2 linked regions of the Actinacidiphila yeochonensis CN732 genome follow. The protein of the gene in region 1 interacts with the protein of each later gene in a pairwise test. Links are inferred from orthologs where the notes say so. Each region holds a gene or a part of one and is shown on either strand. Other genes may lie near its edges.

Region 1 (5,682 bases):
AACGCCGCAGAAGCTTAAGTGGCGGATCGGTGACAGTGTAGGTGCCCTCCAGGAGGACCACCATCGCCTTGCCAGGGTGCCACGAACGGGCGAACTGGAAGACGTAGTCCATCACCAATCGGAAAATCAGCACGAACAGGAACACGTACAGCACGATGTACAGCACCTGGAGTGCGATACCCATCGCGCTTCCCTCTCCCCTGTCCGCCCGCAGCCTGTCGGCCGGGTCCAACTGTCGTGCGGCTGCCCAGTGCCGGCGACGGCAACTGTGTCCGTTTTCGGTCTATTGCGATCTTTTACGGTCTGTTTCGTATGACTTGTTAAGCTTGGTCCAGCGTCGAACCAGCCATAAGGCTAGCTCTGGTTGAAGAACCCGCCCTCGGCAATCCGGGCCTTGTCCTCCGCCGTGACATCGACGTTAGCAGGCGAGAGCAGAAAGACCTTCTGTGTCACCCGCTCGATGCTTCCGTGCAGGCCGAACACCAGTCCGGCGGCGAAGTCCACCAGGCGCTTTGCGTCGGTGTCGTCCATCTCCGTCAGATTCATGATCACCGGCGTGCCCTCGCGGAAGTGTTCCCCGATGGTACGGGCCTCGTTGTAGGTCCGAGGGTGCAACGTGGTGATGCGGTACGGCTCCCGTTCTGACACGACCTTGGGCATGATCACCGCTGCGTTCTTCTCCGGAATCTGGCGTTCGGGTGTGATGGATGCCACTGGCGCGATCCGCGGTTCGCGGGGGGCCGGGGCATGGACGAGCCGGGGCGGCTCGTCCTGGGGCGGCTGGAGCCGCCCGGGCGGGACGTGCTGGGCGAGCGGCCGGCGGGGCTCCACCCGCTCGGGCTCCGGAACGGTCCGGCCAGGGGGCGGCGAGGCCAGCTCGGGCTCGAACTCGTCGTCGGGGTCGAACCCCGGGCCGTCGTATCCGTCGTCCTCCACGAGGCCGAGGTAGACCGCCATTTTGCGCATCGCGCCGGCCATGCTCTGCGTCCTCTCAGCGGGGTTGCGGTCCACGGCCGCCGCTCCTGGCGGCCGCCACACCATATTTATGCTGTGGTCCGACTTGTTGGTGACGTTACCGGAGCCGCGGACGGACTCCGAGTACCGCCGTTCCGACGCGTACATGTGTCGCTCCGGCGGCCACGGCGTCCTCAAGGTCCTGGCTCATCCCTGCCGATACCATGGTCGCAGCAGGATGTGTCTCGCGCAGGCGGGATGAGATTTCCGTCAACCGATCGAATGCCATTCGCGGTTGACCGGCATACCGCCCGGTCAGAGGGGCTACGGTCATCAGGCCGTCCATGCGCAGCCCGTCGGCGGCCGCGATGGCGTCGGCCAGCGCGCCGACCCTTTCGGGGGCGACGCCGCCGCGCTCTCCACGGCCCGCGGCTTCGGCGTCGAAGGCGACTTGGACGAGGCAGCCCAGCGTGCGGCCGGCCGCGGTCGCCGCCGCGGACAGCGCGGTGACCAGCCGGTCCCGGTCGACGGAGTGCACGTGGTCGGCGTAACGGACCACGTGGCGGGCCTTGTTCGTCTGCAACTGGCCCACGAAGTGCCAGCTGAGCGGGAGATCGGCGCACGCCTCTGCCTTGGCCGCGGCCTCCTGGTCGCGGTTCTCGGCGACCTGCCGCACGCCCAGGGCGGCCAGCGCGCGGACGTCCTCGGCCGGGTAGGTCTTGGTCACCACGACCAGGGTGACCTCCTCGCGGGGGCGGCCCGCCGCCGCGCAGGCGGCGGCGATCCGCTCCTCGACCCTGGCCAGGTTGGCCGCCAGCTCGGCGGCCCGCTCCGGGTCCGGCGCGGCGCCGGACGGGGCGTGGGAGGGCCCGGTCACGCGTCGCCTCCCTCGTCCGCGGGGCCGGCGGCGCCGGCTCCCGGCCCGCCGTCGGGCTCCGCGTCCGGCCGGGGGTCCAGCCACACGTAGCCGGCCAGCCGGCCGGTGGTCTGCTCACGGCGGTACGAGAAGTGGTCGTGCGACTCCAGCGTGCACACCGTCGGCGCCTCGGCCACCCGGACGCCGCAGCGCGCGAGTTGCGCCCGCACTCCGGCAGCCACGTCGACCGCCGGGGTGCCCTGCCGGGTCTCCGCGTACGCCTCGGGCACCACGGCGGCCACCTCGGCCCGCATGGCCTCGGGGACCTCGTAGCACTTGCCGCAGACGGAGGGGCCGATGACGGCGGTGGTCCGCGCCGGGTCCGCGCCGGCCGCCTCCATCGCGGCCACCGCCGCGGGCACCACGCCCGCGACCAGTCCGGGCCGTCCGGCGTGCGCGGCGGCGGCCACCCCGGCGACGGGGTCGGCCAGCAGCACCGGCACGCAGTCGGCGGTGAGCACGGCGAGGGTGACGTCCGGACGGCGGGTGACCAGCGCGTCGGCCTTCGGCACCGGGCGGTCGCCCCAGGGGCCGTCGACCGGGGCCACCTCGCGGCCGTGGACCTGGCGCATCCACACCACCCGGCCGGGGTCGCGGCCGAGTGCGCGGGCGGCGCGCTCGCGGTTGGCGAGCACGGCGGCGGGATCGTCGCCCACCGCACCGCCGAGGTTGAGACTGGCGTACGGAACGGCGCTCACCCCGCCCCACCGGTCGGTGAAGGCGAAGTGCGCGCCGTCCAGAGAAGTGCGGTGCCCTATCACTGCCGGGCGGTCACTTCAGGAAGTCGGGTACGTCGAGCTCTTCGACGGACTCCGGGTAGGGGCGGGCGGGGGGCACGATCGGCGGCGGGACCTGGGTGCCGCGGTTCTCGGCGGCCGGTTCGGGGTCGCGCTCGACAGGGGCGGCGGGCACGCTGCCGATGCCGCTGAACGACGGGGTGGGCCGGAGGTTGTCGGAGCCGATCCGCGGCGGGACGGGCGCCGTTCCGGTGCTGGAACCGCTGGTGCCGGAGGAGGGCGCGGACTCGTCGCGGGAGGTGTACGAGCCGATCACCTTGTCCCGGCTGCCCCGGGTCGGCGGCTGGCCGCCGTCGAACCCGGCGGCGATCACGGTGACCCGCACCTCGTCGCCGAGGGCGTCGTCGATCACCGCGCCGAAGATGATGTTGGCCTCCGGGTGGGCCGCCTCGCTGACCAGCTGGGCGGCTTCGTTGATCTCGAACAGGCCGAGGTCGGAGCCGCCGGAGATGGACAGCAGCACACCGCGGGCGCCGTCGATGGACGCCTCCAGGAGCGGCGAGGAGATGGCCATCTCGGCCGCCGCCACCGCGCGGTCGTCGCCGCGGGCCGAGCCGATGCCCATGAGCGCCGAACCGGCCTCGGACATCACCGACTTCACGTCGGCGAAGTCGAGGTTGATCAGGCCGGGGGTGGTGATGAGGTCGGTGATGCCCTGGACGCCGGAGAGCAGCACCTGGTCCGCGGAGCGGAAGGCGTCCAGCACGCTCACCTGGCGGTCGGAGATCGACAGCAGGCGGTCGTTGGGGATGACGATCAGGGTGTCGACGTTCTCCCGCAGGCCCGCGATGCCGTCCTCCGCCTGGTTGGCGCGGCGGCGGCCCTCGAAGGTGAACGGGCGGGTGACGACGCCGATGGTCAGAGCGCCCAGCGAGCGGGCGATGTTGGCCACCACGGGGGCGCCGCCGGTGCCGGTGCCACCTCCCTCGCCGGCGGTGACGAAGACCATGTCGGCGCCCTTGAGCACCTCTTCGATCTCCTCCCGGTGGTCCTCGGCCGCCTTGCGGCCGACTTCCGGGTTGGCGCCGGCGCCGAGGCCGCGGGTGAGTTCCCGTCCGACGTCGAGCTTGACGTCGGCGTCGCTCATCAGGAGGGCCTGTGCATCGGTGTTGATCGCGATGAACTCGACGCCCTTGAGCCCGACCTCGATCATCCGGTTGATGGCGTTGACGCCACCGCCGCCGATGCCGACGACCTTGATGACCGCAAGGTAGTTCTGGGGTGCTGCCACGTCGAAGCCCTCTCGCCTCGATTACGAATCGTGTGGGACGGTCGGTGGCTCGCCGGTGCCGTTCTGAACCCTAACCCTGAGGTTTAGGGTTACCAGTATGCCTGTCCCAAGTGTTTCTCTTGAGACGAGACACTAAGTCGACAAGCGGTGGCGGTTCAACGAACACGCCGAACCTCCCGTTTTTCTTTTCACCCTATGTGATCACGCCGTGCGTCGCCGCATCGGGGGCCGGTAGCCTTCGACACCCGTGCGGGGACTGGGCTGTCACCCTCCCGTAGAGCGTCAACTCGCGGACGCGGCAGGGGCGTCAGGGGCACTGACGTCGTAGTGGTCGGCGTCGGGCTGGGCCCGCATCAGCGCCGTCAGGACGACCGCTTTGCGCGTACTCCCGTCCCGACTCCCCCACACCACCGTGCGGCCGCCGGTGAGTTCGACGGTGATGCCGTCGTAGGAACGCACCAGGATCGCGGTGGCGTGGCCGCGCACACCGGCCGGCAGCGCGGCGGAGACCTCGATCGCCGCCTGGAGGAGGCGCTTGGTCCCGAACTGGCGGACGCTCGCGTCGAGCGGGTGGTCGAGCCGGATCACGGGGACACCCTTGGGGGTTTGGTCCACGGTGGCGAACCGGACACCGCCGCTGTCGACTTCGGTCCACCGCCGACCGTCGGGCAGCACGGCGGAAGGTGTCCGCTCGGTGACGTCGAGCCGGACGGTGTGCGGCCAGGAGCGGTCGACGCGGACCGCGCGGAGGCGGGGCAGCGCGGCCAGCAGCCGGCGGCGGACGGCGCCGGTGTCGACGGACACGAGGGCTCCGCCGAGCGGGACATGAGCCGCTCTGATGATCTGATCATCCGACACGACCTGGTTGCCGTGAACGGTGACGCGGTCGGCACGCAGCAGCGGCGAGCCCCACACCAGCCAGCTGCCGCCGCCGACGAGGACGGCCGCGGCGAGCAGCAGCACGAGCAGGACGCGGCGGCGGTGCGCGAGGGTGCGCGGCTCACCGCCCTCGGCGGTGCCGGGCGGGCCGTCGCCCTGCGGGGCGCCGGCCGGGCGCGGCACCGCGTCCCGGGCGGGGGCGGTGCTGTTGCGGCCGGCGGGGGTGAACCCCCGGGCACTCGGAGCGGGTTCCGCCGCGGGACGGCGTAGGCCGCGCCGGCGCACGGGGGTTCCGTCGGATGCGGTCACCTCGGGCCTCCCGCTTCGGTTCTGTGACGGCGGGGTCCATCCTGCCCTGCGGACGCGCCTGCCGCGCGGCACCCCGCCGTTGGACCCGCCCGATGATGTCTCCGGCGCCCCCTGGGGGCCGCGGACCGGCACCCCTCCCCCGACACCCCGGCTCCCCGGCGGCCGGTCCGCCGGGCCGCCGGAGGGGAGCCGCGACGGAGCCGGCCGGAGGGTAGGACGGCCGCCGGGCCGGACCGGGCCCGCCCCGGCGGATGCAGCGGAGCGGGCCCGGTCCGGGCGGACTTCACGGGTCGCCCTCCGGCGTCGGGCCAGGGGCCCGCTCAGGCTCGTGCCCCTCCCGGCAGGGTGAGCCCCGGTCGCGGCCCTAGCGCCGGGAGGCCACCGCGTCGTAGACCATGCGCATCAGCAGCTCGTCGGCGTCCCGGCGGCCGAACTCCGCGGCGGAGCGGGCCATGTCGTACAGCCGGTGCGGGTCGGTGAGCACCGGCAGCACGTTGGACAGCACCCAGTCCGTCGTCAGCTCCGCGTCGTCGACGAGGAGTCCGCCGCCCGCCTTGACCACCGGCTGCGCGTTGAGGCGCTGTTCGCCGTTGCCG
Region 2 (5,848 bases), 630 kb from region 1 along the record:
GTCTTGCCGTCCGCGCTTATCACGGCCTTGCCGACGCTGGGCTGGTAGAGGGTGCCGCCGTTGGCGATGGCCGCGTAGATGCGGGCCATCTGGACCGGGGTGACGAGGGTGTCGCCCTGGCCGATGGCGTAGTTGACGGAGTCACCGGGGCGCAGCTGGTAGCCGTCGGGGCAGTTCTCGATCGCGATGGCGATCTTCAGCGGCGGGTTGGTGTCGTTCTTGTGCTTCTTGGCCGTGGCGCACCAGTCGGCCTTGTTCGCGTCCCAGTAGGACTGCTTCCACTGCCGGTCGGGGACGCGGCCGCTGACCTCGCTGGGGAGGTCGATGCCGGTCTTCGCGCCGAGGCCGAACTCGTGGGCGGTGGTGTAGAAGTAGTCCTTGGGGTGCTTCGGGTTGATGCCGCCGTCCTTCTTCCACTGGTCGTAGGACAGGCCGTAGAAGACGGTGTCGCAGGAGACCTCAAGGGCGCGGGCGAGGGTGATGTCGCCGTAGTTCTCGCCCTCGAAGTTGTTGAAGACCTGGCCGCCGATGTTGAACGACTGGGTGCACGGGTACTCGCCGTCGATGTCGTAGCCGGCGCGCACCGCGGCCGAGGTGGAGACCACCTTGAAGGTGGAGCCCGGTGCCGACTCACCCTGTATGGCCCTGTTGAGCAGCGGGTAGTTGGACTTGGCGTCGGTCAGCGCCGCGTAGTTCTTGGCCGAGATGCCGCCGACCCACTCGTTCGGGTCGTAGGTGGGCTCGTTGGCCATGGCGATGATCTGACCGGTGTGGTTGTCCATGACGACGGCCGAACCGGAGTCCGCCTTGTAGTTCTCGTGCGTGACCGTGTCGTACGTCTTGCGCGCCGCCTTCATCGCGGCGTTCAGCTCCTTCTCGGTGACCGCCTGCACCTTGGCGTCGATGCTGGTGACGAGGTTGTCGCCGGGCACGGCGGGGGTGTCGCCGGCCTTGCCGATCACCCGGCCGAGGTTGTCGACCTGGTAGCTGGTGACGCCGGCCTTGCCGCGCAGCTGGCTGTCGTAGACGCTCTCCAGGCCGGAGCGGCCGATCTGGTCGGACCGCTGGAGCGGGTTGCCGGTCTTCTCCGACGCGGCGACCTCCTGGTCGGTGACCGGGGAGAGGTAGCCCAGCACCTGGGCGGCGTTGGCCTTGTCGGGCCCCGGGTAGGCGCGGACGGCGGTGGGCTCGGCGGTGATGCCGGGGAAGTCCTCGCGCCGCTCCATGATCTGCAGGGCCTGCTGGGTGGTGGCCGAGTCGGTGATCGGGATGGGCTGGTAAGGCGAACCGTTCCAGCAGGGGCGCGGCGTCTTCGCGTCGCACAGCCGCACCTTGTCCATGACGTCCTGCGGCTGCATGCCGAGCACGGCGGCCAGCCGGGTGAGGACGGCCTTGCCGTCGTCGGCCTGCTCCAGCAGGTCGGTGCGGCTGGCGGAGACCACCAGCCGGGTCTCGTTGTCGGCCAGCGGGACGCCGCGGTCGTCGAGGATGGAGCCGCGCACGGCGGGCGTGACGACCTGCTGGATCTGGTTGTGGTTGGCCTGCGCGTCGTACTCCTGGCCGTTGCGGATCTGGAGGTACCAGAGCCGGCCGCCGAGGGTCAGCAGCAGCGAGAAGACCAGGACCTGGAGGATGACGAGGCGGATGGTGATCCGGGAGTTGCGCCCGGTCTCGGGGATGTTGCTCATCGCCGCGCCCCCTTGGGCAGGGTGGCGGCCGACCGGGAGCGGCCGAACAGGCCGCGCTGCGAACTGATCCCGCCCGGCCGCGTACGGCCCGCCCGGGCCGCGCCGCGGCTCATCCGGCCGACGCGCAGCCGGCCGCCGCGGCGCGGGCCGCCGTAGCCGCCGTAGCCGCCCGCGGCGTCCTCGGCGACCGGGTCGTGGTCGAAGCGGCGGGCGAGCGCCATCACCAGCGGCACCACGAACGGGGCCAGCAGCAGGTCGTACAGGGTGGCGGTGAACACCAGCTTGGCCAGGCCGACGTGGGCGCCGGCGGTGTCGCCGACCAGTCCGCCGACGCCGGCGTACAGCAGCGTGGTGGCGACGGCCCCGCCGATGACCACCAGCATGGGCCCGGCGGCGGTGCGCAGCTGGCCGTTCTCCGGGCGGGTGAGGCCGGCGGCGTAGCCGACCAGGCACAGCACCAGGGCGTAGCGGCCGACGGCGTGGTCGGCGGGCGGCGCGAGGTCGGCGAGCAGTCCGGCGAAGAAGCCGATCAGGCAGCCGCCGACATGGCCGTAGCTGAGGGCGAGGCCGAGCACGGTCAGCAGCAGCAGGTCCGGCACGGCGCCGGGCAGGTGGAGCCGGGCCAGCACGCTGACCTGGGCGACCAGGGCGATCACCACCGTGACGGTGGCGAGCACGATCCGGTTCAGGCGCATGGGATCAGTCCCCGCTGTTCGGGTTGGACGTGGGGCTGTCAGGGGTGGACGACGGCGCCCCGCTCTGCTCCGTCCCCGGGGGGAGCGCGGAGCCGGTGTCCGAGGGGGTGGGGCTGCCGCCGGGCTGCGGCGACTGCTTCGGCGTGGCGGTCGGCGGGACGGTCGGCGGGACGGTCGGCCGCGGCGGCAGCACCGCGTCGCGCGGGTCCTTGCGCGGGCCGACGACCACGACGCCGACGACGTCCAGGCGGGTGAAGCCGACGAAGGGCTGCACCTCGACGGTCTTGGTGAGGTTGCCCCCTGACGGCTCGACGGTGACCACCCGGCCCACCGGAACGCCCGGGACGAACGGCTTGCCGGCCTGCGAGCCGAAAGTGACCAGCCGGTCGCCCCTGTGGACGTCGGCCTTGCCGTTGAGCAGCTCCACCCGCATCGGCCGGTTGCCCTGGCCGGTGGCGAAGCCGAGCTCCCCGGTCTTCTCCATCCGGGTGCCGACGGTGAAGTCCGGGTCGTTGGCCAGCAGCACCGTGGAGGTGGAGGGGCCGACGGTGGTGACCCGGCCGACGAGGCCGTCGCCGTTGACGACCGTCATGTCGCGGGCGAGGCCGTCGCGGCTGCCGGCGTCGATGGTGACCGTCCAGGAGAAGCCCTGCGCCGCCCCCATCGCGATGACCTGCGCGCCCTTGATGGTGTACTGCCCGGCGCCGGCCAGCTTCAGCATCGAGTCCAGCTCGGCGGCCTGGGTCCGGGTCCGGGTGTTCTGCGCCAGCCGCTCCTTGAGGGCGGCGTTCTCCTTCTGGAGCCTGGTGATGGTGCTGCCGCGCTTGCCGGATTCGCGGACCGAGTCGACGGCGTTGCCGACCGGGTCGACCACACCGGAGACGGCGTTCTCCACCGGGCCGAAGGCGGCCTGCGCGGCCCGGCGGGGCCCGTCGAGCGGAGAGTTCTCACCGCCCCTGATGTCCATGGTGATCAGCGCGAACGCCACCACCACCAGCAGCACCAGCAGCAGCCGGCTCTCCTTTGTGTCCCTCACGGGCGCCAGTCCGTGCCTTCCTCATCGGACCCGCCGCCGCTGGGGCCACGGCCGGTCGGAGCTAGTGTGCCGGGGTGCGGCCGCGCCCGGGGGCGGGGTCGCGAGGGGTGCGCCGGGTGGGGCGGCGGCTCATCTGCGCGGGGCGGCGTCGACGACGGCCTGAAGGGCCTCGAAGTCCTCGACGATCTTGCCGGAGCCCAGGGCGACGCAGTCCAGCGGCGCCTCGGCGATGTGGATCGGCATGCCCGTCTCGTGCCGGAGCCGCTCGTCCAGGCCGCGCAGCAGAGCGCCGCCGCCGGCCAGCACGATGCCGCGGTCCATGATGTCGCCGGAGAGCTCCGGCGGGCACTTGTCCAGGGTGGTCTTGACCGCGTCCACGATCGCGTTGACCGGCTCCTCGATGGCCTTGCGGACCTCGCCGGCGGAGATGACCACGGTCTTGGGCAGGCCGCTGACCAGGTCGCGGCCGCGGATCTCGGTGTGCTCGTCGTCGCCGTCGCCGCCGTGGGCGGAGCCGATGGTGAGCTTGATCTGCTCGGCGGTGCGCTCACCGAGGAGCAGGCTGTACTCCTTCTTGATGTGCTGGATGATCGCGTTGTCCAGCTCGTCGCCGGCCACCCGGATGGACTGGGCGGTGACGATGCCGCCCAGGCTGATGACGGCCACCTCCGTGGTGCCGCCGCCGATGTCCACCACCATGTTGCCGGTGGCCTCGTGCACGGGCAGCCCGGCGCCGATCGCCGCCGCCATCGGCTCCTCGACGATGTGCACCGTGCGGGCGCCGGCCTGGGTGGCGGCCTCGATCACCGCGCGGCGCTCCACGCCGGTGATGCCCGAGGGCACGCAGATGACGACGCGGGGCCGGACCATGTAGCGGCGGCGGTGGATCTTGAGGATGAAGTACCGCAGCATGCGCTCGGTGATCTCGAAGTCGGCGATGACGCCGTCCTTCAGCGGCCGCACGGCGACGATGTTGCCGGGGGTGCGGCCGATCATCTTCTTGGCCTCGGAGCCGACCGCCAGGATGCCGCCGGTGTTGGTGTTGACCGCCACGACCGACGGCTCGTTCAGCACGATCCCGCGGCCCCTGACGTACACCAGCGTGTTGGCGGTGCCGAGGTCGACAGCCATGTCACGGCCGATGAACGACATGTTGTTCGCCATGGGGATACGTCTGGCCTTCCGGAGCGTGGGGCGGAGGTTCCATCGTAGTCGCGCCGTCGGAGCGCGGCGTCGAGGTTCCGACGCCATTGTCATCAGAACACACAGCGGACCTCAGTAATGGTGACGCCGTGTCGGAGTGTTTGGTTCCCGTGGAGATCCGCCGGGATCCGCGGGGAGCCACGGAACTTCGCGGAACTTCGCGAGAACCCGCGCCTTCCCCGGGAAGTCCGCGGTATTCCGGGGAAGCGGTCGGGAAATCGGTGCCGCGACCGGCGTGCGCCGGCCTCGCGGCAGGGTTTCCCGGCGCTTCCCCGGCGCCCGTGCCTGGGGTTTTCCCCGGGGAACGCGCGGCGGCCGGAGCCGCCGAGTGGGTTTTTCGGTACTAGGCCAGGCCGGGGAAGAAGATCTTGATCTCGCGTTCGGCGGACTCCTCGGAGTCCGAGGCGTGGATGAGGTTCTCCCGCACGATGGTGCCGAAGTCCCCCCGAACGGACCCGGGCGGCGCGGCAATCGGGTCGGTCGGACCGGCCAGCGTGCGGACGCCCTCGATGACGCGCTCGCCCTCGGCCACCAGTGCGACGACCGGGCCGGAGGCCATGAACTCCATCAGCGGCTCGTAGAACGGGCGGCCGACGTGTTCGGCGTAGTGCTGCTCCAGCACGGCGCGGTCCAGGGTGCGCAGTTCGAGGGCGGTGATCCGCCAGCCGGCCTTGCGCTCGACGCGCGACAGGATCTCGCCGACCAGGCCGCGGCGGACGGCGTCCGGCTTGAGGAGGACGAGGGTGCGCTGGGACACGGGGCGGCTCCGGTGGTGTAACGGGCGGCCGCTGGTGGGCCGGACGGGAAAGGGCGGCAGGCGGACGCCGTGGGCCAGGCGCGGCGGACGGGAGCAGGTCCGGTCCGGCCGGGCGCCTGAGGGTACGACAATCCGGTGTGGCGACGAGCCTACAAGGCCGCCTACCGCACCGTGACAGGCGGTGCGGCAGGCGGGGGTGCCGCGCGTTCCGGCCGGCGGCGGCGGGCGGCGGTCAGGCGGCCTGGGCGGCGTGCTGGGCCTTGATCCGGTCGACCTTGCGGCCGAAGTGGATCGACGCCCACCACAGGGCGGCGAAGATCACCCCGAGGATGAACATCGTGCCGACGACGAAACCGCTCGCCAGCAGGCCGATCTGCAGCGCCCAGCCGACCGCCAGCGCCCACGGCCGGGTGACCACGGCGCACAGCAGCACGCACAGCAGCATCGCCACCCCGCACACCGTCCACAC

Evidence for each region.
Region 2: the proteins of ftsZ (region 1) and BS72_RS05420 interact in binary tests that used the Escherichia coli proteins (3 or more experiments, as listed by UniProt). The link is inferred for Actinacidiphila yeochonensis CN732 from one-to-one orthologs.

The regions. Positions count from the first base shown.
Region 1 is NZ_JQNR01000003.1:283,409-289,090, forward strand. Bases 1,771-4,575 are described here. They hold ftsZ (cell division protein FtsZ), read right to left. Parts: upstream 3,899-4,575; coding sequence 2,642-3,898; downstream 1,771-2,641. Other genes in these bases: BS72_RS02860 (YggS family pyridoxal phosphate-dependent enzyme), read right to left, coding at 1,771-1,831; pgeF (peptidoglycan editing factor PgeF), read right to left, coding at 1,828-2,631; BS72_RS02875 (cell division protein FtsQ/DivIB), read right to left, coding at 4,181-4,575. Also shown: BS72_RS02850 (YggT family protein), read right to left, coding at 1-184; BS72_RS02855 (cell division protein SepF), read right to left, coding at 355-978; more of BS72_RS02860, read right to left, coding at 1,073-1,770; more of BS72_RS02875, read right to left, coding at 4,576-5,086; murG (undecaprenyldiphospho-muramoylpentapeptide beta-N-acetylglucosaminyltransferase), read right to left, coding at 5,451-5,682. UniProt on the Escherichia coli protein: Essential cell division protein that forms a contractile ring structure (Z ring) at the future cell division site. The regulation of the ring assembly controls the timing and the location of cell division.
Region 2 is NZ_JQNR01000003.1:913,280-919,127, forward strand. What follows is about bases 2,561-5,531. They hold BS72_RS05420 (rod shape-determining protein), read right to left. Parts: upstream 4,572-5,531; coding sequence 3,549-4,571; downstream 2,561-3,548. Other genes in these bases: mreC (rod shape-determining protein MreC), read right to left, coding at 2,561-3,419; ndk (nucleoside-diphosphate kinase), read right to left, coding at 4,966-5,379. In the rest of the region: mrdA (penicillin-binding protein 2), read right to left, coding at 1-1,688; rod shape-determining protein MreD, read right to left, coding at 1,685-2,383; more of mreC, read right to left, coding at 2,388-2,560; BS72_RS05430 (DUF4233 domain-containing protein), read right to left, coding at 5,612-5,848. UniProt on the Escherichia coli protein: Forms membrane-associated dynamic filaments that are essential for cell shape determination. Acts by regulating cell wall synthesis and cell elongation, and thus cell shape.